3 regions of the Amycolatopsis sp. NBC_01488 genome follow, and region 2 is predicted to be linked to each of the others. Evidence: riboswitches for the same ligand, from Rfam matches in the RefSeq annotation. Region 2 holds a riboswitch; each other region holds the start of a gene.
The links. Region 2 has a riboswitch for S-adenosylmethionine ahead of OG738_RS17130 (methionine ABC transporter ATP-binding protein). Riboswitches for the same ligand answer to the same signal wherever they lie in the genome.
Positions count from the first base shown of each region.

Region 1: another riboswitch for S-adenosylmethionine. It lies ahead of OG738_RS26070 (aminotransferase class V-fold PLP-dependent enzyme); the one in region 2 lies ahead of OG738_RS17130 (methionine ABC transporter ATP-binding protein).
Region 3: another riboswitch for S-adenosylmethionine. It lies ahead of thrC (threonine synthase); the one in region 2 lies ahead of OG738_RS17130 (methionine ABC transporter ATP-binding protein).

Region 1 is NZ_CP109434.1:5,450,014-5,459,869, forward strand. It holds gene OG738_RS26050 (penicillin-binding transpeptidase domain-containing protein) at 1-241, shown strand, start outside; gene OG738_RS26055 (ArsR/SmtB family transcription factor) at 387-1,070, shown strand; gene OG738_RS26060 (potassium/proton antiporter) at 1,166-2,644, shown strand; gene OG738_RS26065 (M23 family metallopeptidase) at 2,858-3,514, shown strand; SAM riboswitch class IV at 3,598-3,712, shown strand; gene OG738_RS26070 (aminotransferase class V-fold PLP-dependent enzyme) at 3,750-5,165, shown strand; gene lspA (signal peptidase II) at 5,598-6,182, shown strand; gene OG738_RS26080 (RluA family pseudouridine synthase) at 6,179-7,108, shown strand; gene OG738_RS26085 (AsnC family protein) at 7,105-8,082, opposite strand; gene OG738_RS26090 (DUF885 domain-containing protein) at 8,204-9,856, shown strand, end outside.
Region 2 is NZ_CP109434.1:3,509,591-3,519,446, reverse strand. It holds gene OG738_RS17145 (fatty acyl-AMP ligase) at 1-1,554, opposite strand, end outside; gene OG738_RS17140 (ABC-F family ATP-binding cassette domain-containing protein) at 1,580-3,346, opposite strand; gene OG738_RS17135 (4-(cytidine 5'-diphospho)-2-C-methyl-D-erythritol kinase) at 3,587-4,549, opposite strand; gene OG738_RS17130 (methionine ABC transporter ATP-binding protein) at 4,620-5,630, opposite strand; SAM riboswitch class I at 5,840-5,930, opposite strand; gene rsmA (16S rRNA (adenine(1518)-N(6)/adenine(1519)-N(6))-dimethyltransferase RsmA) at 6,068-6,904, opposite strand; gene OG738_RS17120 (transglycosylase family protein) at 7,296-8,720, opposite strand; gene OG738_RS17115 (TatD family hydrolase) at 9,008-9,844, opposite strand; gene metG (methionine--tRNA ligase) at 9,855-9,856, opposite strand, start outside.
Region 3 is NZ_CP109434.1:5,005,621-5,015,476, forward strand. It holds gene OG738_RS24145 (ComEC/Rec2 family competence protein) at 1-1,023, shown strand, start outside; gene OG738_RS24150 (DUF4231 domain-containing protein) at 1,029-1,538, opposite strand; gene thrC (threonine synthase) at 1,654-2,919, opposite strand; SAM riboswitch class I at 2,933-3,066, opposite strand; gene holA (DNA polymerase III subunit delta) at 3,203-4,183, shown strand; gene rpsT (30S ribosomal protein S20) at 4,424-4,684, opposite strand; gene OG738_RS24170 (DMT family transporter) at 5,016-5,879, shown strand; gene OG738_RS24175 (VOC family protein) at 5,903-6,277, shown strand; gene OG738_RS24180 (class I SAM-dependent methyltransferase) at 6,274-6,894, opposite strand; gene lepA (translation elongation factor 4) at 7,010-8,860, shown strand; gene OG738_RS24190 (Uma2 family endonuclease) at 8,992-9,561, shown strand; gene OG738_RS24195 (PH domain-containing protein) at 9,569-9,856, opposite strand, start outside.

The DNA of each region.
Region 1 (9,856 bases), 1.9 Mb from region 2:
GGTGCTCGGCCAGGTGCGGACGATGATGCGCGCGGTGGTGACCAGCGGAACGGGCCGCGCCGCGGCAGGCGCGGGCGCGGTGTTCGGCAAGACGGGCACGGCCCAGTTCGGCGACGGTTCGAACGCCACGGGCTGGTTCGTCGGTTACCGCGGCAACGTCGCGTTCGCGGTGGTCCTGGAGAACTCGAACGACTCGGGCCCCGCGGTCGCCCTCGCCGCCAAGTTCCTGAAGGCCCTCTGACCCAGCGGGTCGGCTCGCGTATCCAAAGGGTCGGCCCGTGAGCCGACCGTCCAGGTACGTGAGCCGATTGTGCGGGTACGTGAGCCGACCGTTCCGGTCGGAAGGTTCGGCGGCGGGCGAAGCGACGCCGCCGTACCGTGGGCGCATGGAGACGATCGCTCTCGCCGAGGTTGCCGCGGTGCTCGCCGACCCGAGCCGCGCCACCATGTGCCTCGGCCTGCTCGACGGGCGGGCCTGGACCGTCGGCGAGCTGGCCAAGGCGGCCGGGATCGCGCTCTCCACGGCCAGTGAGCACGTCACCCGGCTGGTCGACGCCGGGTTCGTCGTCCGGGTGAAGCAGGGCCGGGCCAGCTACGTCCGGATCGCCGACCCGCGCGTCGCCGAGCTGATCGAGCACCTCGCCCAGCACGCCGAGCACCGGCCGGTGAAGAGCCTGAAGGCGTCGCTGCGGGTGAAGCGCCTCGGCTTCGCGCGGACCTGCTACGACCACTTGGCCGGCGTGCTCGGCGTGGCCGTCCGCGACGGCATGCTCGCGACCGGGCTCGTCGACACGGCCGACGGGCTGACACTCACCGGCCGCGGCCGCGAAGTGCTGACCGGGCTCGGCGTGCCGCTCGCCGCCGGGCGGCGGCCGCTGCTGCGCGACTGTCTGGATTGGACGGAGCGGCGCGACCACCTCGCCGGCGCGCTGCCCGCCGCGCTGCTCGACCGGGCGGTCGACGCCGGCTGGGTCGCCCCCGACGGCCACCGCGCGGTGAAGGTGCATCCCAGCGCGGCCAAGCCGTTCGCCGCGCTCGGTGTCGATCTCGACGCCCTGAGTACGCCTTAACACACCGGGTGCCCGACTCCGGTCGGCGGTACACGAACGAGTTAACCCGACCGCTTCACTATTCTGAGTGCCCACGGCACTCGGAGGGAGGCGGCATGGACCAGCTTCCCGTGCTGCTCGGCGTCGGCGGTGTCGTGCTGCTCGCCTCCGTGCTCGCCGTGCGCGTCTCCATCCGGCTCGGCCTGCCGTCGCTGCTGCTGTACCTCGGGATCGGCGTGGTGCTCGGCGAAGCCGGCTTCGGCATCCGGTTCGACAACCCCGAGCTGACCCAGTCGCTCGGCCTCGCCGCCCTCGTCATGATCCTCGCCGAAGGCGGGCTGACGGCGCGGTGGTCGGCCGTGAAACCTTCGCTGGGCCTCGGAATCGCACTGTCCACAGTGGCCGTGGCGGTCAGCGTCGCGGTCACCGGCGCGGCCCTGCACTTCCTGCTGGGCCTCGACTGGCGGTTCGCGCTGCTGTGGGGCGCGGTGCTCGCCTCGACCGACGCGGCGGCGGTGTTCTCCGTGCTGCGCACGGCCGGGATCGGCAAACGCCTGGTCGGCGCGCTGGAGCTGGAGTCCGGCATCAACGACGCGCCGGCGTACATCGCGGTCGTCGTGCTCGCCCAAGGCACCACAGTGGACTGGACGCTGCCGCTGCTGGTGGTCTACGAGCTGGGGGCGGGCCTGGCGATCGGCCTCGCGTTCGGCTGGCTCGGCGGCGTCGCGCTGCGCCGGGCCGCGCTGCCGGCGACCGGCCTGTACCCGCTCGCGACGGTCGCGGTGTGCGTCGTGGCGTACTCGTCCGGGCAGCTGGCGCACGCGTCCGGGCTGCTCGCCACCTACGTCGCCGCGCTGGTGCTGGGCAATTCGCGGCTGCCGCACCGCTCGGACACGCTCTCGTTCGCCGAAGGGCTCGGCTGGCTGGCGCAGATCGGGCTGTTCGTGCTGCTCGGGTTGTTCGCCTCGCCGAGCCGGCTGTTCGAGACGATCGTGCCGGGCCTGGTCGCGGGCGCCGTCGTGCTGCTGCTCGCGCGGCCGATCTCGGTGGTGCTCTCGGTGCTGCCGTTCCGGTTGCCGTGGCGGGAACAGGCGTTCCTGTCGTGGGCCGGGCTGCGCGGCGCGGTGCCGATCGTGCTCGCGATGATCCCGCTCTCGGAAGGGCTCCCGGGCGCGCAACGGCTGGTCGACGCGGTGTTCGTGCTGGTCATCGTGCTGACGCTGGTGCAGGGCGCGACCCTCGGGCCGCTCGGGCGCAAGCTCGGGCTGGCCAGGAAGTCCGAGCCGCACGAGATCGAGGTCGACTCCGCGCCGCTGGACGAGCTGGGCGCCGAGCTGCTGCAGGTCCGCATCCAGCCGGGCTCGAAGCTGCACGGCGTGTACCTCTCGGAGCTGCGGCTGCCGGTCGGCGCGACGGTCAGCCTGGTCGTGCGCGAAGGCGCGGGCTTCACGCCGCAGAAGACCAGCCGGCTCCAGGAGCACGACCAGCTGCTGGTGGTCACGACGAGCGGCGTCCGCGACGACGTCGAACGCCGGCTCCGCGCGGTGGACCGGGCCGGGCGCCTCGCCCGGTGGCTGGGCGAATCGGGTCGCTAACCCGTTCGTGGTCGTGACCGATCGGACGACTTGCCCGCCGCCGATCTCCTCGTTGTCCGATCGTTGTCCGGTTCTTGTGCTGACCTCGTGATCTTCTTCCACGAGGGTGAGCTTTACTCCGCAAGATCTTCCCGATGATCCAACCTTTGGCCTACTGTGCGCTCGATCCGGTTAGTTCGAATGGGTGAGCGTTAGGTCAAAGGAGTACGCACGGTGACGAAACTGCATGGTCGTGGGGCGGTCCTGATCGCCGCGATGTCCGCGGTCCTCGGGCTGGCCGCCGCGCCGGCCGCGACCGCCGAAGTGGGTCCGTTCCCGGCGCTCGCCCTGCCGTTCAAGGCGGGTCAGCAGGTGTACTCGGCCGGCATCCACTCCGACGACGGCAGCACCGGCGTCAAGAACGCGATCGACTTCAGCCCGGCCGACCGCACCGTGCGCGCGCCGCTGGCCGGCACCGTGCACCTGCAGCACTGCGCGGGCGGCGACTGGGTGACCATCGACCACGCCGGCGGCTGGCGGACCGGGTACTACCACCTGGAGGGCATCAAGGTCACCGACGGTGAGCACGTCGAGGCCGGCGCCGAACTCGGCTCGACCGGCAACGCGCTCCCGTGCGGCGGCAGCAGCACCGGCGCCCACGTCCACTTCACGCTCTGGACCCTGCCGGACGCCCCGGCGGCGAACTGGGACGGCAAGTCGTACGCGGAGGTCTCGACCGCGGTCGCGGCGGCCAGCGGCGAGCCGGTCGACGGGAAGACCCTCGGCGGCTGGCGCTTCACCGCGGGAGCCGAGCAGTACACGGGCACCGCGACGCACCTCGCCGACAACGCGGTGACGCAGCTGCCGGGACGCTTCCGCGCCAACCCCTGACGGCCTTCACGCTGTGTGAGCGGCGTCTCAGATCGTGCGGCGGGGTTGGCCGCCGGCCGCGTTTTCGGTTACCTTCTGGCTCAGGTCATGAGTGCCAGCGCGAAGCCCCGGCTTGCTGGCCGGCAACCCTCCTACCGCGGTGGGGTGCCCCGGGTGAAGACCGGGCCGGTCGCGTCGTGCGACGGGCAAGCGCGGGCCCCTCGCCGGGGTCCCCCGGACCGCCGAGGAGGCACCGATGACTCTCGCCATCGACCGCACCAGCACGATCACCACCCTGGCCGAAGCCGGCCCACGCGTGCCGGAAACCGTCGCCGAGCCCGCTCCGACCGCACTCGGCGCCACCCCGGAAACCGTTGCCCCGCACCACATCCCGACCGTCGCCGGTGCGTCGCTGCGCGTCCCGCTCGTCACCGGTGAGACCGTCGGCTACGCCAACCTCGACCACGCCGCGAGCGCCCCGTGCCTCGACGCCGTCCGCACCAAGGTCGACGAGTTCCTGCCCTGGTACGCCAGCGTCCACCGCGGCGCCGGCTTCGCGTCGCAGGTCTCCACCAAGCTCTACGAGCGCACCCGCGACGTCCTGCGCCGCTTCGTCGACGCCCGCCGGACCGACACCGTCGTGTTCACCCGCAACACCACCGATTCCTTCAACCTGCTCGCCCGCAGCCTGCCCCGGCACACCACGGTGATCGTGTTCGACACCGAGCACCACGCCGCGCTGCTTCCGTGGCCGGGCCCGAACGTCCGCCGGATCCCGACCCCGCGGACGCGCCTCGCTGCAGTGTCCGCTGTGGACGAAGCGCTCGCGGATTCCCCGCAGGGACCGCGATTGGTCGTCGTCACCGGAGCGTCCAATGTGACCGGTGAACTGCTCCCGGTGGCGGAGATCGCCGCCGTGGCGCGCAAGCACGGCGCCCGCGTCGCGCTCGACGCCGCCCAGCTGGCGCCGCACCGCCGGATCTCGATCAAGGAGCTGGACGTCGACTACGTCGCGGTGTCCGGCCACAAGCTGTACGCGCCTTTCGGTGCCGGCGCGCTGATCGGCCGCGCCGACTGGCTGCGCGCCGCCCGGCCGTACCTCGCCGGCGGCGGCGCGACGAAGCTCGTCACCGAGGACGCGGTGGTCTGGAACACCGGCCCCGAGCGGCACGAAGCCGGCTCGCCCAACACCGTCGGCGTGTACGCGCTCGGCGTCGCGTGCGAGACCCTCGGCGAGCACTGGGACGCCGTGGTGGCGCACGAGCGGGCGCTGCTCACCCGGCTGCGCAAGGGACTCGAGGGCATCCCGGGCTGCGCCGAGCTGCGGCTGTTCGACGCAGCCGTCGACCGCGTCGGCACGGTCAGCTTCGTCGTCGACGGCTTCGACCCGGGTTGGCTGGCCGCGGTTCTTTCGGCCGAGTACGGCATCGGCGTGCGCGACGGCGCCTTCTGCGCCCACATCGCGGCCAAGCGCCTCATCGGCGTCACCGGCGGCACCGGGCAGCAGGCGGTCCGCGTCAGCCTCGGCTTGGGCAGCACCGAAGAGCACGTCGACCGCGTGGTGCTGGCATTGCGCCAGATCGTCGCGCGCGGCGCTCGCTGGGAGTACGCGAAGGCGGACGGCCGCTGGGCGCCCGTCGGCGACCCGCGTGAGCTGCCGCCGTTCTGCTGAGCACCAGCCTGGGCCGAGGGGGAGAGGGCAGCGTTTCCGGTTTCCGCTGGCACTGCTCGGGTTGGCGCAGATCGTCACGGCCGCCGCGGTTGACGTCGTTCCGTCGGCGACGCTGGGTCGGCACGCCGGCGGCCGTTCCGCTGCTGGACCTGGCCGGCGCGCTCCGGTTCCGGCTGTCCGGTGACGTGCGCGGCGCGCTCGTCGCGGCGCTGGGCCTGCTGCGTACGAGCGCAGCTGGCTCCTGGTGGCCACCGGCGTGTTCGTCCTGGTCACGGGCGTGTTCCTGCCGCCGACGGCGGGCGCGCTCGTGGCGGCGGGCGTGCTGTTCGCGGCCGCCGACGCGGCCTGACCAGTGCCGTGGACAATGGAGCGGTGAGCACCGAGCCCAGCCACTCCGAACCCGACACCGAATCCGACGCTGCCGCCGCCGAGGTGGCGCCCGAGACCGTGCAGGAGACGCCGGAAGCCCCGGCGGAGCCGCTGCCGAAGCGCCGCGTGGGCTGGGTGTTCGCCGTCGCGGTCGTGTTCTGGGCGATCGACCTGGTGACGAAGAACCTGGTCGCGGCCAACCTCGAGGGCAAGGAGCCGGTCCGGGTCCTCGGCGGGCTGATCTACCTGCAGGTGATCCGCAACCCGGGTGCCGCGTTCTCGATGGCGACCGGCATGACGTGGGTGCTCGCGCTGGTCGCGCTGGCCGTCGTCATCGCGATCGTCTGGCTGTCGCGGCGGCTGCGCTCGATCGGCTGGGCCATCGGCCTCGGCCTGGTCCTGGCCGGCGCGCTCGGCAACCTGACCGACCGCATCTTCCGCGCGCCCGGCGGGCTGCAGGGCCACGTCGTCGACTTCATCTCCGCGTTCGCCCCGAACGGCAAGGGCTTCGCGATCTTCAACATCGCCGACTCGGCGATCTGCGTCGGCGGCGCGCTGATCGTGCTGCTGTCCCTGCTGGGCAAGGACTACGACGGCACGTCGACCAAGGACAAGAAGAAGGTCGCCGAGCAGGAGGAGCAGGCGTGAGCTCGCGGATGCTCCCGGTGCCCGACGGGCTCGACGGGATGCGGGTCGACGCCGGCCTCGCGAAGCTGCTCGGCCTTTCCCGCACGGTCGTGGCCGAGCTGGCCGAATCCGGCGACGTCCTGCTCGACGGCCGTCCCGCGGGCAAGTCCGACCGGCTCTCCGGCGGCGGCCTGCTGGAGATCACGCTGCCGGAGCCGGCGAACCCGGTCGAGGTCGTCGCCGAGCCGGTCGAGGGCATGAAGATCCTGCACGACGACGACGACATCGTGGTGATCTCCAAGCCGGTCGGCGTCGCGGTGCACCCGAGCCCGGGCTGGACCGGCCCGACGGTCGTCGGCGGCCTCGCCGCGGCCGGCCTGCGCATCGCGACGTCGGGCGCGGCCGAGCGCCAGGGCGTGGTGCACCGGCTCGACGCGGGCACGACCGGCGTGATGGTGGTGGCCAAGAGCGAGCACGCGTACACGGTGCTCAAGCGCGCGTTCAAGGAACGTACGGTCGACAAGGGCTACCACGCGATCGTCCAGGGCCACCCGGACCCGATGCGCGGCACGATCGACGCCCCGATCGACCGCCACCCGCGCCACGACTACAAGTTCGCGGTCGTCCAGGGCGGCCGCCCGAGCGTGACGCACTACGAGGTCGTCGAGGCGTTCCGCGCGGCGTCGCTGGCGCACATCAAGCTCGAAACCGGGCGGACGCACCAGATCCGCGTGCACTTCTCGGCCCTGAAGCACCCCTGCGTTGGCGACCTGACCTACGGCGCGGACCCGGTCCTGGCCCGCCACCTCGGCCTGAGCCGCCAGTGGCTGCACGCGAAGACGCTGGCGTTCGCCCACCCGGCGGACGGCCGCTGGGTCGAGTTCGAGTCGGAGTACCCGGACGACCTGGCGAAGGCGTTGAAGATCCTGCAGGACGAAAGCTACTAGTCCTCGATCGACCAGGTCAGCGTGCGCTCGTCCGGTTCCGGCCGCGGGCTCCAGCGGACCGAGACCACCCGCGTCGCGTCCGGCAGGACGTACACCGTGTGGCCGCCCAGGGTCTCGCCCGGCTGGACGCCGATCTTGTGCGGCGGCCGGGACGTCAGCGACACCGGCGCCTTGCCGATCGCGGTGCCGTCGGCGGCGAGCAGCTCGAGGTAGTTGTCGGGCAGCGACGCGAACGGGATCGGCCCGCGGTTGGTGATCTCGGTGTGCACGACCACCGCGCGCTCGCCCGCTTCCAGCCGGTAGCCCGCCGCGCCGAACAGGTAGTCCGCCGGGTCCTGGACCTCGAGGAGCTGCACCGAAAGCTGCTCTCCCTCCAGGCCCTGGGTCTCCAGGACCTCACCGATGCGGCCCCGCCTGCCCGTCCCGGCCGGCCGGGCGGGTTCGTCGCCGCGGGCCCACGACGCGGTCTGCGGCAGGCCCCACGTGCTCACGGCCGGGTCGAGCGGCACCGGCGGCGCGAACTGCTGGGGCGGCCGCTGCTGCGGCGGGCGGGGCGGCGGGCCCGGGTACCGCCCGGACGGCGTCCCCTGGACGGCGTGCGGCCCCGAGGGCGCGCTTGGGACGTGGTGGGGACCGGACGGCACGCCCTGGACGTTGTACGGCCCGGACGGCACACCCTGCGGGCCGGACGGCGGCATCGGCGGCTGCTGCGGCACCGGCTGCGACGGCGGGAACTGCTGCGGCGGCCGGTTCGCCCACGACGGCGGTGAGCCCGCGATCGCCGCCCGCAGCCCCTGCGGGTCGCTCTCGACGCCGACGAGCAGCGGCAGCCCGCTGCCGGAGAGCGCCACGAGCCGGTAGGCGACCTCACGCGGGTCCATGCCGACCTTCGCCGCCAGCTCGTGCACCGCGGCCTTGCCGAGGTCGGCGAGCGCGGCGAGCAGGCGGGTATCCACGGGATCGGTCACGGCCACCCGCTGAACGCTACCGCCTGGCCGGAGCGCCCGCGCCGACCCCGTCGGCCGCTCACCGTTCTTGTCGGTGATCTCCGTTAGGGTCGGCCGGGAGCACACCGTCGAAGCTGGGGGTCCTGCCATGACCGCGGTCACCGAACTCGCCGACGAGTTCGTCGAAGCGCTGTTCGCCGCCGATCCGCTGACGCCGGCCCTGCTGGGCATCCGCCCGGCCGAGCCCGGCCTGCCGGACCTGTCCGCGGAAGCCGAGCAGGCGCACCGGGCGCGGCTCGCGGCGTTCGCCGAGCGCGCCCGCGCGCTGGACACCGCCGGGCTGTCGGCCGAAGACCGCGTCACCCGCGAGGTCCTGATCGCCACGGCGGAAGACCGCGTCGCGTCGATCGACAGCCGGATGGCGGAGTTCACGGTCACCGACGTCATGGTCGCGCCGGCGGCGACGCTGCTCATCGCCCTGCCGATGACGACGGTGACCGCGGGCGAAGCCGCGGAGGCCCAGCTCGGGCGGCTGGCCGCGGTTCCGGAGTACCTGCGCCAGGCCGCCGGGCGGCACGCCGAGGGCATCGCCGCCGGGCGCGTCCCGGTGGCGCACCTGGTCGAGGCCGCGATCGCGCACCTCGACCGCTACCTGGCCGACCCGGACGCGGACCCGCTGCGCCGCCAGCCCGCGCCGGACGAGGACTTCGCCCGCCGGCGCGACGAGCTGCTGGCCGACGTCGTGCGCCCGGCCTTCGCCGAGTACCGCGACTTCCTCGCCACCGAGGTGAAGCCGCACGGGCGTCCGGCCGACCGGCCCGGCCTGAAGTGGCTGCCCGGCGGCGAAGAGACGTACGCGCGGCTCGCGAAGGTGCACACGACCACCGACCGCACCCCGGCGGAGCTGCACCGGACGGGGCTCGACATCATCGACGCGCTGGCTGCCGAGTACCGCGAGCTGGGGAAGAAGGTGTTCGGCACCGACGACCTGGCGGAGATCTTCCGGCGGCTGCGCACCGACCCGGCCCTGCGGTGGACCAGCGCCGAAGAGCTGCTGGACACCGCACGGACCGCCGTCGCCCGCGCGACCGCCGAAGCCCCGAAGTGGTTCGGGACCGTGCCGTCGCAGCCCTGCCGGGTCGAAGCGGTGCCCGAGGAAGCCGCGCCCGGCGCGCCCCCAGCGTACTACCTGCGTCCGGCCGCCGACGGCTCCCGGCCCGGCATCTACTTCGCGAACACCCACGAAGCCACCGAGCGGTTCCGGCACTCGGCCGAGTCCGTCGCGTTCCACGAAGCGGTGCCGGGGCACCACTTCCAGCTGAGCGTCGCGATGGGGCTGACCGAGCTGCCGCTGCTGCGCCGCATCGGCTCCTTCACGGCCTACACCGAGGGCTGGGGCCTCTACAGCGAGCGCCTCGCCGAGGAGATGGGCCTCTACTCCGACGACGTCGCGCGGCTCGGCATGCTGACCGCCGACTCGATGCGGGCGGGCCGCCTGGTCGTCGACACCGGCCTGCACGCGCTGGGCTGGAGCCGTCAGGAAGCCGTCGACTACCTGGCCGAGCACACGCCGATGGCGCGCGTCGAGATCGAGGCCGAGACCGACCGCTACATCGCGTGGCCGGGCCAGGCGCTGGCGTACATGGTGGGGCGCCTGGAAATCCAGCGGATCCGCGCCGGCGCCGAGGAACGGCTCGGGTCCCGGTTCGACGTCCGCGCGTTCCACGACCTCGTGCTCGCCGGGGGCGCGCTGCCGCTGTCGGCGCTCGCCTCCACCGTCGACGACTGGGTGGCCGGGCAC
Region 2 (9,856 bases):
GTCGCGCACCCGCGCCGAGACCTGCTTCATCAGGTTCTTCTCGGCTTCGGCGTCGCCCGCCAGCTTCGACTCGACGACCACCGCAAAGCGCTCACGACGGCTGCCCGCGTCCAGCCGCACCGCCACCGCGTTGCCCGCCCGCACGCCCTCCACAGACGTCGCCGCGCGCTCGATGTCCGTCGGGTACAGGTTGCGGCCGCCCATGATGATGACGTCCTTGCGGCGGCCGCAGATGACGATCTGGCCATCCACCAGGTACCCGAGGTCGCCGGTGTTGAGCCACCCCTCGTCGTCCTGGGTGGCGACCGGGCCGTCCATCGTCAGGTAGCCGGGCGTCACGGCCTCGCCGCGCAGCCGGATCTCGCCGACTTCGCGGTCACCGACGCGCGAACCCGCGTCGTTGACGATTTCGGCTTCCAGTCCGTCCAGCGGACGGCCGAGCAGCGCGAACGACCGGACGCCGTCAGTGCCGCGCCGCGGGTCGCCCTCGGGCACCGGCACCGCGCGGTTGTCCGCCTCCAGCGCGTCGGCCTCGACGACGTCGAGCGTGAGGCCGGTGAACAGCGGCGCGAACGACACCGCGAGCGTCGCCTCGGCCATGCCGTACGCCGGGAAAACGCATTCCGCCGGCATCTTGAACCGGGCACCGGCGTCCACAAAGGTCTGGACGGCGGTCTCGTCGATGGGCTCGGCGCCGTTCAGGGCGATCCGCAGCGTCGAGAGGTCGTAGGCGTCGTCCTCGTCGACGCGCGCCATCCGCCGCCCGACGATCGCGTAGGCGAAGTTCGGGGCCGCCGTCGTGGTGCCGTGGTACTTCGTGATCAACTCCGGCCAGATCAACGGCCCGGAAAGGAACTCGACGGGCGTGATCTTGACCAGCTCGACGCCGAAGGTCATCGGCACGGTCAGGAAGCCGACCATGCCCATGTCGTGGAACGTCGGCAGCCACGAGACCATCACGTCGGTGTCGAAGTCGAACTCCGCGCGGTCGACCATGGCCTTGACGTTGGAGTACAGGTTCCCGTAGGTGATCCGCACGGCCTTCGGGTCGGCGGTCGAGCCGCTGGTCAGCTGCAGGAGCGCGGTTTCGCCCTCGTCGGTGGGGACGACTTCGGCAAGCGGCTCGGCTTTGGTCAGCTCGGTGATGAGCCGGTAGCCGATGCCCTTCTCCTCGAGCACCGGGGCCAGCTGGTCGAAGGGCTCGCCGAGCAGCACCAGGTTCGCCCCGATCATGCCCAGCACCCGCACGGTGTCCTCGGCCCACTCAGCGAGGTCAGTGCGCGGGGTCGGCTGGTGCAGCATGGTGACGCTGCCACCGGCCAGCCACACGGCCTGCACGGTCGGCGCGATCAGCACCGGAGCGGCGGCCAGCACCGCGACGGCACCCCCGCGCTCGAACCCACCGGCGACGAGCCCACCGGCGATCCGCCGGGCTTCTTCGTGCACCTCGGCCCAGGTCCGCCGGACCGGCTCCTTGGGCTCCCCGGTGACCATGCCACGCTGCTGACCTCGCCCCGCCGCGGTGGCGACGAGCGTGTCCACGAACCTGCTCATGAGGCAGACATTACTGGCAGCCGTGTCACTCCAGCAGTTCGGACGTCTCCAGCCACCGGCCTTCGACGTCCTCGATCTCGCCCTGGACGCCCTTCAGCTCCGCGTTCAGCTCCATCAGCTTCGCCGGGTCCGTGGCCGCTTCCAGCAGCGCCGTGTGGAGCTTCTCCTCCTTCGCGTGCAGCTGGTCGAGCTTCCTCTCCAGCCGCCCCAGCTCCTTCTGCGCCGCCCGGAGGTCCGCCGCCGACTTCTTCGCCTCCGCCTTCTCCGCCGTCGGAGCCGCCGCGGCCGCCGGTTCCTTGGCCAGGGCGCGGCGGTTCAGGTACTCCTCGATGCCGCCCGGGAGGTGGGTGATGCGGCCGTCGCCGAAGAGAGCGACGATCGTGTCGCAGACGCGTTCCACCAGGTAGCGGTCGTGCGAAACCACGACCATCGTGCCGGGCCAGCCGTCGAGGAGGTCCTCCAGCTGCTGCAGCGTGTCGATGTCCAGGTCGTTCGTCGGCTCGTCGAGCAGCAGGACGTTCGGCTCGGCCATCAGCAGCCGGCACAGCTGCAGCCGGCGCCGCTCGCCACCCGACAGGTCGCCGACCGGGGTCCACTGGCGGGCCTGCGGGAAGCCGAGCTTCTCGCCGAGCTGCGACGCCGTCATCTCCTGCTTGCCGAACACCACGCGCCCGGCGATCTGCTCGATCGCCTGCAGCACGCGCAGGTCGCCGGGCAGGTCGTCGAGTTCCTGGCGCAGGTGCGCGAGCGCGACCGTCTTGCCCTCGATCCGGCGCCCGGTCGAGCCTTCGACGTCGCCGCCGAGCAGTTTCAGCAGCGACGTCTTGCCCGAGCCGTTGATCCCCACCAGGCCGATCCGGTCGCCCGGCCCGATCCGCCAGGTGACGTGGTCGAGCAGCGTCCGCTCGCCCACCGTGTACGTCGTGTCTTCCAGCTCCAGCACGGTCTTGCCGAGACGCCGCTTCGCGAACGCCTGCAGTTCGACGGAGTCGCGCGGCGGCGGAACGTCGGCGATCAGCGCTTCGGCCGCTTCGATGCGGTAGCGCGGCTTCGACGAGCGCGCCTGCGGACCGCGGCGCAGCCACGCCAGCTCCTTGCGGGCCAGGTTCTGCCGCTTCTCCTCGGCCGTCGCGGCCAGCCGCGCCCGCTCGGCGCGCGCGAAGATCCAGTCGGCGTAACCACCTTCGTACTGCTCGACGCGGCCGTTCGCGACCTCCCACGTCAGCGTCGCGACGGTGTCGAGGAACCACCGGTCGTGGGTGACGACCACGACCGCGATCCGCCGCGCCAGCAGGTGGTCGGCGAGCCAGCGGACACCTTCGACGTCCAGGTGGTTGGTCGGCTCGTCGAGCACGACGAGGTCGAGCTCGCCGGTCAGCGCCGCGGCCAGGGCAACCCGGCGGCGCTCGCCACCGGAGAGGTTCGCCGTCGGCGTCTCCAGGCCGATCGCGGTGATCCCGAGCCCGTCCACAATGGACCGGACGCGGGCGTCGGCCGCCCATTCGTGCTCGGCGCCGTAGCGTTCGAGGACGACGTCGCCGACCGTGCTGCCCTCCGGCAGCTCGGTCCGCTGGGTGACGACGGCCATCCGCAGGCCGCCGACATGGCTCACCCGCCCGGAATCGGGCTCGGCGAGTCCGGAAAGGACTTCGAGGAGCGTGGTCTTGCCGCCGCCGTTGAGGCCGACGACGCCGATGCGCTGGCCGGCCGCGACGCCGAGCGACACGCCGTCCAGGAGCGGGCGCACCCCGTAGGACTTGCTCACCGCCTCCAGGTTGACCAGGTTGGCCATCCGCTCAGCCGATCCTCTCTTTGGGAGACACTGCCACGAGGCCGAACCAGGATTCGATGGTCCCGGTGTGAGCCGAATTTCGGGTCGCCCGACGCACTTCGACGTTGTTGACGAAGCGATGGCGACGACCGGTCAAGTCCACTTTGGACGCAGTCGAGCCTCGGCGACCCACGAACACAACGCCACACCGGCATGTTCGTATTCCCGGACCGCACAGTGGGCCGGGGAATTCGGCGTGCTTCACGCGTGCACCCGCGGCGATGCCGGGCGCGGCGCGTCGTCCCCGCCGACCACTCTCGCACCCGGGACCGGGCCGTGCGCCACCCGGACCGTGCGGCACACCCCCGCACCCGACAGCTCCGCGGCGACTTCGACCGCGGACTGCGCGTTCTCGCAGAGGAACGCGCAGGTCGGGCCCGATCCGGAGACCGTGCCGGCGAGCGCGCCCGCGTTGACGCCGGCCCGCAGCGTCCGGCGCAGCCCGGGCCGCAGCGAAACCGCCGCCGCCTGGAGGTCGTTGCCCAGCAGCAGCGCGAGCTGCCGCGGGTCGCCCGAGGCCAGCGCCTCGACGACCGGGGTGTGCGAGCCGATCCGCGGCGGGTTGCCGTCCACACGCAGGCGGTCCAGCTCCTTGAACACCTTCGGCGTCGACAGCCCTTCGGCGTCGAACGCCAGCACCCAGTGGAAGGTGTGCCGCGACAGCACCGGGACGAGCCGCTCACCGCGCCCGGTACCCAGCGCGGTGCCGCCGTAGAGCGCGAACGGGACGTCGCTGCCCAGCCCGGCGGCGATCTCGGCCAGTTCGTCGCGCGTGACGTCGAGGTTCCACAGTGAAGCCAGCCCGACCAGGGTCGCCGCCGCGTCGGCGCTGCCGCCCGCCAGGCCGCCCGCGACCGGGATGCCCTTGCGCAGCACCACGCGGACCTTCGGCTCACCGGTGCGCCCGACGTGCGCGGAAAGCGCTTCGACCGCGCGCCAGGCCAGGTTTTCGGGGCCGGTCGGGACCGACCCCTCGCCTTCGCCGTAGATCTCCAGGCCCGGTTCTTCGGTGACCGCGACGGTCACCTCGTCAGTCAGCGACAGGGCCTGGAACACGGTCACCAGCTCGTGGTAACCGTCTTCGCGCAGGTCGTCGACCGCCAGGTGCAGATTGACCTTGGCCGGGACCCGGACGGTGACTGGAGGCGGAACTACGGCGAGCACCCGACCAGCCTACGTGCCCGCGAAAACGCCCCGATGCGACGTGCGCATCGGGGCGTTCTCGAGCGTTCGATCAGGCCGCGACGCCCTGGGGGCCGCGCGCGGTGTGCGTCACGTGGCCACCGCGCTCGGCGACCCACGCCAGCGCCGCGTCCGCCCGCTCGCCGCGGACGCCGAGGCGGAACCGGCCGACCGGGGTGTCGCCGATGCGGGTCAGGCCGCCGCCGATGGTGGCGAACTCGACGTCGAACCGGCCCGCGGCCTCGGGCAGCAGCGCACCGACCGACGCGAAGCCGACCAGCACGACGTCGACCGAGCGGTCGTAGCGCGCCGACTGCGCGCGGGTGGTCTCGATGGCCGGCAGCAGCGCCTGCGCGGTGCGGCTGGCCGGGTTCGAGATCAGGTCGAGGACGCTGCCGCGCTCGACGACCGTGCCGTCTTCGAGCACCGCGACGTCGTCGCAGACCCGGCGGACCACACTGGCGTCCGGCGTCGTGACCACGACGGTGGTGCCCAGCTCGGAGCGGGCGCGGTCGAGCACGGTGAGCACCGCGCCGGCCTCCTCCGGGTCGATGCCGGCGGTCGGGTCGTCGGCGAGCAGGACGGCGGGGGCCGCGGCCAGCGCCTTGGCGACCGCGACGCGGCGGAGCTGCCCCTCGGACAGCTCGCCGGGACGCTGGGTCGCGCGCTGGGTCAGGCCGACGAGGTCGAGCAGCGAACCGACCCGGCTGCGGCGCTGCGGGCCGTCGATGCCGAGCTGCTCGAGCGGGGAGGCGATGTTGCCGGCGATCGTCCGCTCGGCGATCAGCGTCGGCTTCGTCGAGACGACGCCCAGCTGGCGACGGATCTCCCGGAGCCGGCGGCCGTCGAGCGTGCCGGTGTTGAGGCCGTCGAGACGGACGACGCCGCGGTCGGGGCGCTCCTGCAGCGCGATGCAGCGGGCGAGGACGGACTTGCCGGACCCGGTCGGGCCGACCACGCCGAACAGCGAGCCCGCCTGGACGTCGACGCTCACGTCGCGCAGAGCGAGAACCGAATTTCCGTTGGTGGCAAAGGTTTTGGACAGGTTTTCGACGGTGATCACGAAGGCTCCAGAAAACGGGGTGCGCGCGACGCGCGGCACCCGGCCGCAAGCGAAGTCCGTCCTGAGAGGACGGTGCGTGAAGAAGAGGTGGACCGGCTACGACAAGCTCAGTGGGAGCGTCGACATGCGGTCACGGAGCGGCGGCCTTCGTCGACGACGCGACGCTTGGTCAGGAGCAGGGGGCGGGCTACCCTCTTCATCGGAAACGGCCTCCATCGGTCCTGGCGGTAGCACCTGCCCCGTGGGGGGTGGTTGCTGCGACTTCGGCGAGCCAGGTCTCTCAGTCGCTCGGGATGGACGTACTGAGTAAAACCGATCCCGAGGAGCGAAAGCAAGCGCATCGGCCCAGATCACACGAGTGGCGGTGTCCGAATCGCGAGACGGCACGCCAGGAGGGGTATTTTCGCCGGACCGCTTTCACTTCCACTGTGGACTTGCTAACGGACAGCGGCGAGCCGGGCGAAGTCGTGCACATCGAGCTGCTCACCGCGGGTCTTCGGGTCGATCCCGGCCGCCGTGAGCAGCTCCCCGGCCCGCTCGGCCGAGCCCGCCCAGCCCGCGAGCGCGGCGCGGAGCGTCTTCCTGCGCTGTGAGAAAGCGGCGTCGACCAGGCCGAAGAGCCGATCGCGGTCGTCCGACGCCGGAGCGTCACCGCGTTCGAAGGCGACGAGCGCGGAGTCGACGTTCGGCACCGGCCAGAACACCGAGCGCGGCACGGCGGCGACCTTGCGCGCCGGGCCGTAGTAGGCGAGCTTGACGCTGGGCACGCCGTAGATCCGGCTGCCGGGGCCGGCCGCCATCCGGTCGGCGACCTCGGTCTGGACCATGACGAGGCCGGAGTGGAGGGACGGCAGCTCGGCGAGCAGGTGCAGCACGACCGGGACGGCGACGTTGTAGGGCAGGTTCGCGACGAGCGCGGTCGGCTCGGGCAGCTGGTCACGGGTGACGCGCAGCGCGTCGGCACCGACGACGGTGAGGCGCCCGGCGGCCTCGGCCCCACGCTCGGCGACGGTCCCGGGCAGCCGGGCGGCGAGCTTGGGATCGATTTCGACGGCGACGACGTGCGCGCCGGTGGCGAGCAGCCCCAGGGTCAGCGACCCGAGCCCGGGCCCGACCTCGAGGACGACGTCGTCCGGGCCGACGTTCGCCAGCTCCACGATCCGCCGGACGGTGTTGGGATCGTGCACGAAGTTCTGCCCGAGCTTCTTGGTCGGCCGCACGTCGAGTTCGGCCGCCAGCCCCCGGATCTCGGCCGGTCCCAGCAGTTCAACCACCGGACGAGCCTACCCAGGCGGTCGTCCCCTGCCCCCGGACGGTCGGCTCACGTCCCCACAGAGCCGGCTCACGCACCCGGAAGCGGATTTCGCGTGATCCGGGACGGAACTCGCGTGACCGGAGGCCGAACTCGCGTGATCAGGGACGGAACTCGCGTGATTGAAGGCGGAACTCGCGTGATCAGCCGGGCATCTCACGTGATTGGAGGGGCATCACGCGTGATTGGGGAGGCATCACGCGTGATTGGAGGGGCATCGGCGTGATGCCCGCCTGATCACGAGTGATGCCCCGCTGATCACGGGTGATGCCTCTCGGGACACGGGTGATGCCCCTTGGCGCACGCGAAACGGCCCCCGTCCACCTGGGACGGGGGCCGTTTCGAAGGAAGACTCAGGCCTTGGCGCCGCAGACCGGCCAGGCGCTGTAGCTGCCGCCGCGTGCGGCCTTGACCTTCTCCGCGATCGCGATCTGCTGCTCGCGCGAGGCCTGGTTCGGGAGCGCCGCGTACTCGTCGCCGCCGTAGGCGTCCCACGTGCGCTTGTCGAACTGGAGGCCGCCGTAGTAGCCGTTGCCCGTGTTGATGGCCCAGTTGCCGCCCGACTCGCACTTCGCGATGCGGTCCCACGCGGAGCCGTCGCCGATGTCCGGCGTCGGGGCCTGCTTGGTGCCGACGTGGATGATCTTCGGCTTCGGCGGGGTGATGACCTGCTCGGAGACGCTCTCGCGGGAGACCTCTTTGCCGTTCTTCTGCGTGACCTTGTAGGTCACCATCTTCTCGCCGGGCGTGCCGGGGTCCTCGACCGAGGTCTTGCCCTTGGCGAGGTCCGGGTCGTCGACCTTCTGCTCGGGCGGGTCGATGGACTCCTTCTGGACGACCGTCGAGACGCCGGTGCGGCTGATGTGCACCTCGGCGCCGTCGACCAGCTTGACGTCCAGGCCACCCTCGGCGGCGTCCTCCGGGCCCAGGGTGAGCTTGTACTCGCCCAGGAACTCCTTCGTGGTGACCGCGGTGGTGGTGACCTTCTTCGGCTCGTTCGCGCCGTCGTAGAGCGTGATGTTCTTGAGGGTCTTGATCTCGACGGTGGCGCCCTGCAGGGGCAGCTCGCCGTCCTTCGGCATCGACATCCACGTGCCGGGCTTGTCCACGCCCGCCATGCCGAGCTGGCCGAGCGCGTCACCGAGGTGGGTCGCGCGGACCCAGGAGGTGTGCTCCGAGCCGTCGACGATCATCTTCAGCTGACGGCCGCGCTCGAGCTTGATGACGCCGCCGTCGCCGACCTCGGCCTGCGGGGACGGGGACAGCGAGTCGTGCGCGCCGACGGACAGGCCGGCGTCTTGCAGCACCTCGCCGACGGTGTCGCCGAAGGAGTGCACGGTCTGCTGCTGGCCGTCGACGTCGACCGTGATGCTCTTGTTCATCGCCAGCGCGGCCGCGCCGCCGCCGGCGACGCTGATCATGACGCTGAGGACGGCACCCTTGAGGAAGCGGCGCTTCCAGACCTTGGTGGTCTGGCGAAGACCCTCGTCCAGAGCCGCACGACGCGCTTCGGGGGAAGCGGTGCGGTCCTCCTCGAGGCCGTCCGGGATGACGATCGGCGGCAGGTACGTCGTCTCGGCGTTGATGAGCCGGATCAGCTCGTCGACGTCGACGTCGATCTCGGCCATCATCGCGTCGGCGTCGGGGCCGAGCGCGGCGAGGATGTCCTGCTGCGTGATGTTCGGGTCGTCGGAGAAGTCGAGCTGGCCGTAGGCGGTGTCCTCGAAATGACGATCGAGGACGGCCGAGCGCGCTCCAGCCTGTCTGCTACCTGTCACCGGGTCGTTCCCTTTCCCAAGACGCCGTTCGGGGCAGCGTCTTTACGTCTGGGCCCGCAGCCGGCGCCATCGTCACGGTTCCGGCCGTACCTCACCGGTTCCGCTTCCCCGACGTGCACTGACGTGACTGTGGGCGTAACAGCCGGCAACTGCATGGTGCAGTACCGACCGGCACGATCACGGGACAGTAACGGGTCCCGCCGGGTTGCGCAAACACCCCCCGGAGTGTCGTGATCCCCATCACTCCATCAGGTGGCCGATCGAGGAACCCCGATGTCGCAATGCGTTCAACCCGTTGTGACACTGGGGAGTCGGTAGACCCGCTCGGCAGTGGTCCGGACCGATTCGGCGACTTCGTGGACAGCTTCGCCCCTGAGCGCCGCGAGGTGACGGACGGTGTAGGCCGCGCCGAACGGCTCGTTCGGCCGCCCACGGAACGGGTGGGGGGTCAGAAACGGCGCGTCGGTTTCGACGAGGTACTGGTCCGCCGGGCAGAGCCGGGCCGCCTCGTGGAGCCCCTTCGCGTTCTTGAACGTCACCGTGCCCGCGAAGGAAAGGACATACCCCGCGTCGACGCACTTGCGGGCCATTTCCGCGTCGCCGGAAAAACAATGGAAGATTACGGCGTTCGGCGCATTCTCTTCGGCCAGGATGCGCAGCACGTCGTCGTGGGCCTCGCGGTCGTGGATCATCAGCGGCTTGTCCAGCCGCTTGGCGAGGTCGATGTGCCAGCGGAACGCCTCCTGCTGGGCGTCGTGCGGCGAGTAGTCCCAGTAGTAGTCGAGGCCGGTCTCGCCGACGGCGACCACGCGCTCCTGCGCCGCGAGGCGCTCCACTTCGGACTTCTCGGCCTCGCCGAACGCCTTGGTGCGCGTCGGGTGGATCGCGACGGCGGCCCAGACCCGGCGGTCCCAGGTGGCGGCCTCGGCGGCCCAGCGCGCCGAGGCGAGGTCGTCGGCGACCGTGACGACGCGGGCGACGCCGGCGCGCTCGGCGCGGTCGACCATGGCCGAGACCTCGGCCGCGGTGACCGCGCCGCACGCGTCGAGATGGGTGTGCGCGTCCACCACCGACACCGGGAGCCGGTCCGGGACCGGCGGCAGCTCGCGCTTCTCGTCACCCATGCAGTACCTCTT
Region 3 (9,856 bases), 1.5 Mb from region 2:
GCCGAGTGGCTGATCACGGTGGCGCGGCACGGCGCGCGGGCTCCTGGCGCCGTCGTCGCGTGGCCCGGCGGCTGGACGGGCGGGCTGCTCGCCGCGGCCGTGCTCGTGGTGCTGGTGCTGGCCGCCCGGCACCGGCGCGTGCGGCTGGTCATGGCAGTGCTGGTCGTCGGGGCGCTGCTGGTCTTCGTGCCGGTCCGGGTGCTGGCGCCGGCGTGGCCACCGCGGAACTGGGCGATGGTCGAGTGCGACGTCGGGCAGGGTGATGCGGTCGTGCTGGCGACCGCGGAGCCGGGACGCGCCGTCGTCGTGGACACCGGGCCCGAGCCGGGGCCGGTGGACGAGTGCCTGCACCGGCTGTCCGTCGACCGGATCCCGCTGCTGGTGCTGAGCCACCTGCACGCGGACCACATCGGCGGCCTGGCCTCGGTCTTCGACGGCCGGGCGGTCGGCGGGATCGCCGTCGGCCCGGGCCGGGCGCCCGAGTGGGCGTGGCGCCAGGTCGCCGCGGAGGCGAAGCGGCAGGCGGTGCCGCTGGTCGAGCTGAACCCGGGGGAGCGGCTGGCGTGGCCCGGGCTGTCCCTCGACGTCCTCGGCCCGCGCTATGTCCCGGCCCGCTCGGCCGGGCAGCAGGACGGCACGACGATCAACAACAGCTCGGTGGTCCTGCGAGCGCAAACCCCGGCCGGCCGGGTGCTGCTGACCGGCGACGTCGAACTGGCGGCTCAGGCCGACCTGCTGGCCGACGTCGGAAACCTGAAGGCGGACGTACTGAAGGTTCCGCACCACGGCTCTCGCTACTCGCTGCCGACGTTCCTGGCGGCCGTGGCGCCACGGGTCGCGTTGGTGAGCGTGGGCGCGGGCAACACCTACGGCCACCCGAGTAAGTCCACAATGGACACGTTGACGGCGCTGGGTGCCCTGGTGACCCGAACCGACGTCGACGGTGACACGGCAGTGGTCGGCGACCCGGCCGGTCCGGCGGTAGCCCGCCGGGGCGAGCCGCGCGGCCCGCCGCGCCGCTGAGCGGATCATTCGACGGCGGGGTGGGGGGCGCTCTCCTGGGTTCGGCGGCCGCGTTCGGCGGTGATCCGGCGCCGGACCCATTGGCGCCCACCCTCGTCGGCGAGGTTTTCCACGCGGGCGACCAGCTCGCGGACGGCGTCCGGGCCGTCGTAAGGCGGTGACGAATGGAGGAACAATGCGGCTTCACGCTCGATCGCGTAGCCGATCTGGCTGTGCTCCACCCAGTTCTCGTGCATGCCGAACGTGGTCCGGATGCCGGTGGCGATCAGGACGAGGGCGCCCAGCGCGGCGATGACCACCGAGTCGAGGTGCGCGGCGGCGGCCACCGGGATCGCGGCCGAGCCGACGAGGGCGACGACTTCCATGACGCCGTACCGCAGCCGGTCTCGCCGGGCGCCTCTCTTGTACCACCGCCATCTCGCGATGACCGTCACCGGCAAGGCCCGGCCGTCGCGTTCGGCGGTGACCATCCAGTGCTCGGCGAGATCGCCGGACGTGTTCTCAGCCCACTTCATACCCCGAACCTCCTGGACCGCGCCGACGCCTGGCGGGTGTCGACCTTAGCGGCCCAGGGAGCGCGGAAAGGAGGTGTTGCCGGGGCGAGCCGCGTGGCCCGCCCCGGCCAGGACATCAGTAGCCGAGCGCTTCGTTCACGGCCTTGGCGGACGCCGGCACGGTCGCCTTCGGGCCGATGTGGTTCTCGACCGCGTCGAGGGTCTTGAGGCCGTCGCCGGTGATCAGGAGGACCGTGTCGGCGTCCGGGTCGAGCTTGCCCGTCTGGACGAGCTTCTTCGCCGTCGCGACGGTGACCCCGCCCGCGGTCTCGGTGAAGATGCCTTCGGTGCGGGCCAGCAGCCGGATGCCTTCGACGACCTCTTCGTCGGTGACGTCCTCGATCGCGCCGCCGGTGCGGTTGACGATGTCGAGCACGTACGGGCCGTCGGCCGGGTTGCCGATCGCCAGCGAGCGGGCGATCGTGTCCGGCTTCACCGGCTGGACCACGTCCTGGCCGGCGCGGAACGCGGCCGACACCGGCGAGCAGCCGGTGGCCTGCGCGCCGAACACCTTGTACGGGCCGGCATCCACGAGACCGAGCTGGCCCAGCTCGCGGAAACCCTTGTCCACCTTGGTCAGCTGCGAACCGGAGGCGATCGGCACGACGATCTGCGGCGGGATGCGCCAGCCGAGCTGCTCGGCGACCTCGAAGGCCAGCGTCTTCGAGCCTTCCGAGTAGTACGGCCGGACGTTCACGTTCACGAACGCCCACTTCGGGTGCTCGCCGGCCAGCTCGGTGGCGAGGCGGTTGACGTCGTCGTAGTTGCCGTCGACGGCGATCAGGTCGCCGTCGTACACCGCGGTGGTGAGGATCTTGGCGCGCTCGAGGGTCTTCGGGATCAGCACGACCGACCGCCAGCCCGCGCGGGCCGCGGCGGCGGCCGTCGCGTTGGCCAGGTTGCCGGTCGAGGGACACGCGAGCACCTCGAACCCGAACTCGCGGGCCGCGGCCAGTGCGACGGCGACCACGCGGTCCTTGAACGAGTGCGTCGGGTTGCCGGTGTCGTCCTTGACCCACACGCGCTTGAGGCCGAGCTCCTTGGCGAGGCGGTCGGCGCGGATCAGCCGGGTCGCGCCGGGCTCGGTGTTCGGGATCTCTTCGACGTTGGACGGAACCGGGAGGAGCTTCTTGTAGCGCCAGATGTTCTTGGGGCCGGCCTCGATGTCTTCGCGGCGGACGCGGCCGAAGTCGTAGGCGACCTCGAGCGGCGAGAAGTCCTCGGCGGAGACGAATTCGGGGGCGAGCGGCTGCCGGTGGCCCTCTTCCTTCGACACCAGTTCGACGGCCGGTCCGAGATCCGGGGTCTTCGTGGCGGAGGTCGTTCCGAGGGTGGCGGTCATCGCGAGGTTCCTTTCCTCATCTGCCCCGCCGAAGCGGGCCGGAATTGGCACCGTGGTCGTCAGCTACCCCGCGATCGCGGGATGACGGGCTGTACGCCGGTTGCCGGGGCTTCGTCGGGCCGTTCCCTCTGCCCCTCTGGATGAGCGGTATTCGGTTGTCGGCGCGCGCCGATCGGCGCGCTGCCTCGAGGACACCGTACGACATGGCGCTCACGCCGTGCCATGGTGGCCGCTCGACATCACCGGAGCGGGCGCACGACAGCGCAAGTGAGAGGATTCTCCCGTGACCGCGCAAGCCACCGCCCCGGCCCCGCTGCACCTGGTCCTGGGTGAGGAAGAACTGCTGATCGAGCGCGCCGTCCGCGACACGCTCGCCGCGTCCCGCGCGATCGACGCCACGGCCGAGCTGACTCGCGTCCGGGTGTCGGATCTCACAGCCCCGGAGCTGGCCGAACTCGTCAGCCCGTCGCTGTTCAGCGAGGGCCGCGTGATCGTCCTGGAGTCGGCGCAGGACATCTCGCAGGAGCTGGCCGACGCCGTCGCGTCCTACCTGAAGGACCCCGCGGACGGCGTCGTGCTGGTCATCGTGCACACCGGTGGCGGCCGCAGCAAGGCGGGCAAGACGCTCCCGGCGGCGCTGAAGAAGGCCGGCGCCGAGGTGACGGAGTGCCCGAAGCTGACCAAGCCGGCCGAGCGCGAGCAGTTCGTGCGGCACGAGGTGCGCCGGGCAGGTGGCAAGATCGATCCGGCTGGGGTCGCGGCGTTGATCGACGCCGTGGGCTCTGACCTGCGAGAACTCTCCTCGGCGGCGACGCAGCTGGTGGCGGACGCGGGCGGGAACGTCGACGCCGAGGCGGTCCGCCGGTACCACCGCGGCCGCGCGGACGTGACCGGCTTCGCGGTCGCGGAGAAGGCGGTGAGCGGCGACCGTTCGGCGGCGCTGGAGTCGCTGCGCTGGGCCATGCAGCTGGGCGTCCCGCACGTCCTGGTCGCGGACGCACTGGCCGATGCGGTCCGCACGATCGCCCGGGTCTCGGGCGCGGGCCGCGGCAACCCGAACCAGCTGGCGGGCGAGCTGGGCATGCCGCCGTGGAAGGTCCGCAAGGCCCAGGGCCAGTCCCGCGGCTGGAACCAGGACGGCCTGGCCACGGCGATGCGCGTGGTGGCGAGGCTGAACGCCGAGGTCAAGGGTGTGGCTGCGGACCCGGGCTACGCGCTGGAGCGCGCGGTCCTGGAGGTGGCGGCCGCCAAGGGCGACCGCTGACGCCGCGGCAGGCGGAACTCGCGGTGCCTACCGCGACCGGATGCGCGACCGGATGTGTGCCCGCGAGACTTGCGGTGCCCGCCGCCACCGGATGTGTGCCCGCGAGACTTGCGGTACCCATCACTTACCGGCGCGCCCCGCGAGCGACCGCCGACCCGCAGCACCGAACCCACTGCGCGAAGCACCCGGACATGAAGAAAGCCCCGGCCGAAGCCGGGGCTTTCCCAGAAATCAACCAGCTCAGAGCGCGTTGACGCGCTTGGCCAGCGCCGACTTCTTGTTGGCGGCCTGGTTGGCGTGGATGACGCCCTTCGAGACGGCCTTGTCCAGCTTCTGGGCGGCGTCGCGCTGCAGCTCGACGGCCTTGGCCTTGTCGCCGGCCTCGGCGGCTTCGCGGACCTTGCGGATCGCGGTCTTCACCGAGGACCGGATCGCCTGGTTGCGCTGACGCGCCTTCTCGTTCGTCGTGATGCGCTTGATCTGCGACTTGATGTTGGCCATCGGGCAACTCCTGTTTCACTCGGTGAGATTCGCCGCCGCGCTGAAGTGGCCCCACTCCGGAGAGCGGGTTTCCTCCATGACGGAATGCCGCACGGGCAGCGAGCGATGACTCTAACAGCCGGGCCGCGGACGTCCGGAGCCGGGAGTACCGTGGGTGACGGCAGTGCCTAGGGTTCCGTCACCGGTCCGCGCACCCCGCTTCACCCAACCAGGATCGGCGGGCCTGGTCCGAGCGGCACCATCGGCAGGCCCGGACGGCCGGTCGTTCATCTGACGGGGCAAAAGCCTGGAGGACCCGGTTTTCGCGCGCGCGAAAACCCGAAGGGGTCCCATGAACACCACCGCCTTGTCCTTCGTCCTCATCGCGGCCGTCGTGCACGCCGCGTGGAACCTCGCCGCCAAGCGGATCTCCTCCGGGGGCGCCCAGTTCGTCTGGCTCTACTACACGGCTTCGGCGGTGGTCCTCCTGCCGGTGACGGTCGTGCTGCTGGTCGTCGAGCCGGAACGTCCACAGTGGAGCTGGCTGGTGGCCGCGGTCGTCACGTCGGTGCTGCACATCGGCTACGGCATCGTGCTGCAGCGCGGGTACCGCGTCGGCGACCTCTCCGTCGTCTACCCGGTCGCGCGCGGCACCGGGCCGCTGCTGTCCGTGCTGGCCGCCGTCCTGGTGCTCGGCGAACGGCCCGGCCCGCTCGGCCTGCTCGGCGCGTTCCTGGTCATCGCCGGGGTGCTGGTGATCAGCACCGGCCGCAGGACGGGTGACCCGCGGGCGGTCAAGGCCGGCGTCCTCTACGGGCTCCTGACCGGCGCCGTCATCGCCGGCTACACCCTCTGGGACGCCCACTCGGTGACCGGCCTCGGCGTGCCGCCCGTCGTCTACTTCGGGCTCGGCTCGGTCCTGCAGAGCGTGCTGCTCGTGCCCGGCGCCCTGGCCGGCCGTGCCGAGGTGACGCGGATCTGGCGTGAGCAGCGTCGCGAGGTGCTGGTCGTCGGGCTGCTGTCGCCGGTCGCGTACATCCTCGTGCTGTTCGCCCTCACGATGGCGCCGGTCAGCCTGGTCGCGCCCGCCCGGGAGCTGAGCATCGTGCTCGGCGGCCTCGCCGGCTGGCTGGTGCTGGGGGAGCGCGACGCCGCGCGGCGGCTCACCGGGTCGGTGATCGTGTTGTCCGGCATCGCCGCGATTGCGGCCGCCTGAGCACGTCCGGTAGGGATGGTCGGATGGAAGTCCTGAAGAGCCGGCTGCTGATCCGCCCGCGCGACGTCGACGCGACGACGGCGTTCTACCGCGACACCCTCGGCCTGGCCGTGGAGCGTGAGTTCCCCGGCGGCACGGTGTTCTTCCTCGGCCACGGCTCCCTGGAGGTGTCCGGCCGGGGCGAGACGGGCTCGTCGCCCGACCTGGCGCTCTGGCTGCAGGTCCGGGACCTGGCCGGCACCATGGCCGACCTGAAGGCGAAGGGCTGGGAACCGGTGCGCGACGCCCAGCGCGAGCCCTGGGGCCTCGACGAGGCCTGGATCGCCGACCCGGACGGCACGCGCATCGTGCTGGTCGAGGTGCCCGAGGGCCACCCGATGCGGACGGACACCCGTTAGGCGGGCTTGACGGCGCGCAACTGCGCGGCGAGCGCGGCGAAGCCGGGCGGGTCCCAGGTCCAGGTCTGCAGGTCGGCGAAGCCCGCTTCGGCGGCTTCGTCGGCCAGGACGTGCCTGCTCACGGGCAGCCACTTCTCGTGCGCGGACAGCAGCAGCCGTCCGCCGGGGCGCAGCACCCGGGCCAGCTCGGTGAACCCGGCCGCGCGGTCGTCCCAGAGCATCACGTTGTTGACGCTCAGCACGACGTCGACGGACCCGTCGGGCTCGCCGACGTGCGCGGCCGACCCTTCGCGCAGCTCGGCGCGGTCGCCGCAGCGCTCCCGGCAGAGCCCGAGCATCTCGGGCGAGGGATCGACGCCGATGGCGCGCCCGGCCAGCCGCGCGGCGGCGGCCAGGCCGACGCCGGGACCGGGGCCGACGACCAGGACGGTCTCGTCCGGCTCGATCCGGGCCAGGTCGACGATCCGCTGCTCGGTGGCGGCGTTGCCCCGTGCCATCACCCAGCCGCCGAGGCGGCCGAGCGGTCCGGACGGGTGACCGAACGTCCGGTCGAGGACGCGGGCGAAGCCGCTGGTCTCCGGCGGGGGAGGGGGTGCCGGCTGGCGCGAAGTGCTCATCCTTCGAGGGCACCACGGATCGCGGAACCCCGCATCGGGGATGACCCCCACCCGCACCCGGAGGGCCGTGGGAGGATAGAGGTGGCCATCCCCGACTTTCCGAGGACTCATTCGAGTGACAGCGCTCAACAAGTTCGCCGACACCACCTTCACGCCTCCGGAGCTGATCCGGAACTTCTGCATCATCGCGCACATCGACCACGGCAAGTCCACCCTGGCCGACCGCATGCTGCAGCTCACCGGCGTCGTGGAAGAGCGGGCCATGCGCGCTCAGTACCTCGACCGGATGGACATCGAACGCGAGCGCGGGATCACGATCAAGGCGCAGAACGTCCGGCTGCCCTGGAAGGTCGACGGGCAGGACCACGTCCTGCACATGATCGACACCCCCGGCCACGTCGACTTCACCTACGAGGTCTCGCGGGCGCTGGAGGCGTGCGAAGGCGCCGTCCTGCTGGTCGACGCCGCGCAGGGGATCGAGGCCCAGACGCTGGCCAACCTGTACCTCGCGCTGGAGAACAACCTCCAGATCATCCCGGTGCTCAACAAGATCGACCTGCCCTCGGCCGATCCCGACAAGTACGCGGGTGAGCTGGCCCACATCATCGGCTGCGAGCCGGAAGACGTCCTGCGGGTCTCGGCCAAGACCGGCATGGGCGTCGGCGAGCTGCTCGACGAGGTCGTCAAGTCGGTCCCGGCGCCGCAGGGCGACGCCGACGCGCCGGCCCGCGCCATGATCTTCGACTCGGTGTACGACACCTACCGCGGCGTCGTCACCTACATCCGCGTCGTCGACGGCAAGATCACGCCGCGCGAGAAGATCAGGATGATGTCGACCGGCGCCACGCACGAGCTGCTCGAGGTCGGCATCATCTCGCCGGAACCCAAGCCCAGCAAGGGACTCGGCGTCGGCGAGGTCGGCTACCTGATCACCGGCGTGAAGGACGTCCGGCAGTCGAAGGTCGGCGACACGGTGACGTCCGAGCGCCACGGCGCCAAGGAAGCGCTGGCGGGCTACCGCGAGCCGAAGCCGATGGTCTATTCCGGACTGTATCCGGTGGACGGCTCCGACTACCCCGAGCTGCGCGAGGCGCTCGACAAGCTCCAGCTCAACGACGCGGCGCTCGACTACGAGCCGGAGACGTCGGTGGCGCTGGGCTTCGGCTTCCGCTGCGGCTTCCTCGGCCTGCTGCACCTGGAGATCACGCGCGACCGGCTCGAGCGCGAGTTCGGCCTCGACCTGATCTCGACGGCGCCGAACGTCGTCTACGACGTGGTGCTGGACGACGGCAAGGAAATCCACGTCACCAACCCGTCGGACTGGCCGACCGGCAGCAAGATCGACAAGGTGCTCGAGCCGGTCAGCAAGGTCAGCATCCTGGCGCCGGCGGAGTTCATCGGCACGATCATGGAGCTGTGCCAGAACAAGCGCGGCCAGCTGCTCGGCATGGACTACCTGTCCGAGGACCGCGTCGAGCTGCGGTACAACATGCCGCTGGGCGAGATCATCTTCGACTTCTTCGACACGCTGAAGTCGCGTACGCGCGGCTACGCGTCGCTGGACTACGAAGAGGCCGGCACGCAGGCGGCGGACCTGGTCAAGGTGGACATCCTCTTGCAGGGCGAGGGCGTGGACGCGTTCTCCGCGATCGTGCACAAGGATGACGCCTACAACTACGGCAACCGCATGGTGAACCGGCTCCGCGAGCTGATTCCGCGGCAGAACTTCGAGGTGCCGATCCAGGCGGCCATCGGCGCCCGGATCATCGCGCGTGAAACGATCCGCGCGATCCGCAAGGACGTGCTGGCCAAGTGCTACGGCGGTGACATTTCGCGGAAGCGCAAGCTGCTGGAGAAGCAGAAGGAAGGCAAGAAGCGGATGAAGACCGTGGGCCGGGTCGAAGTTCCGCAGGAGGCGTTCGTCGCCGCACTGTCCACTGAGGACTCCGGGAAGAACAAGAAGTAAGTGTTCCATTGATGTGACAGCGGCGTCCATATTCACGCCTCCGCGTGAATATGGACGCCGAGCCGGTGTTCGATGCGGTTTCTGTCGGTGCTCTCTGGTTTGCTCTGGTGCAAGAGCGAAAGGAGAGCACCATGACGGTCATGGCAGACATCGAGCATCCCGCCGATTCGGGCCCCCTGACGGTGCACGACCTCGAGGGGATGCCGGACGATGGCCGACGCCGTGAACTCATCGACGGGGTGCTCATCGCGAGCCCCGCGCCGGGAAGAAGACACCAGAAGATCGTGGTGAAACTCTGGAGAGTCCTCGAGGACGCGTGCCCTTCCGAGTACGACGTACTCGTCGCGCCGTTCGCGGTGCACCCGGGTGACGATACGGAGCTGCAGCCGGATGTCCTGGTCGGCCGGGACGAAGACTTCACCGAGAAGGATCTCCCGGCGCCGCCGGTGCTGGCCGTCGAAGTACTGTCGCCCAGTACGGCGATCTACGACCTGAACCTCAAGAAGCCGGTCTACGAGCGGCTCGGCACGCCCAGCTACTGGGTGATCGATCCGGGGGAACCCGCGCTGACCGTGTTCGAGCTGGACGAGGAGGGGCACTACCAGCAGGTGGCCAAGGCAGCAGGCGACGAGGTCCTGGAGGTCGAGCGGCCGTTCCCGGTGCGGATCGTGCCGAAGGAGCTGCTGGGCCGGCTCGGCTGACCGCCAATCAGCGGATTCGAGGCGTGCCGCGGAGCTGAGCGTGCAACTGACGGTGGCGCAGCTCCTTCCGCAGCCGGTCGACCACGGCGTCGAACAGGACCGGGTCGAGGATCGCCGTCTGCTCGAACTGCCGTCGGTGCGGCGGCGCCGGTTCGAGCTTGCCGCGCGGTGCGTACCGCTGCACCGAGCTCTCGACGCCCCCGCCGGTGATCAGATCGAGCCAGAGCGCGTCGCGCAGGTAGCCGTCACCGAAGCGGGCCGAACGGCGAGCGTTGACATCGGCGATCTGCGACCA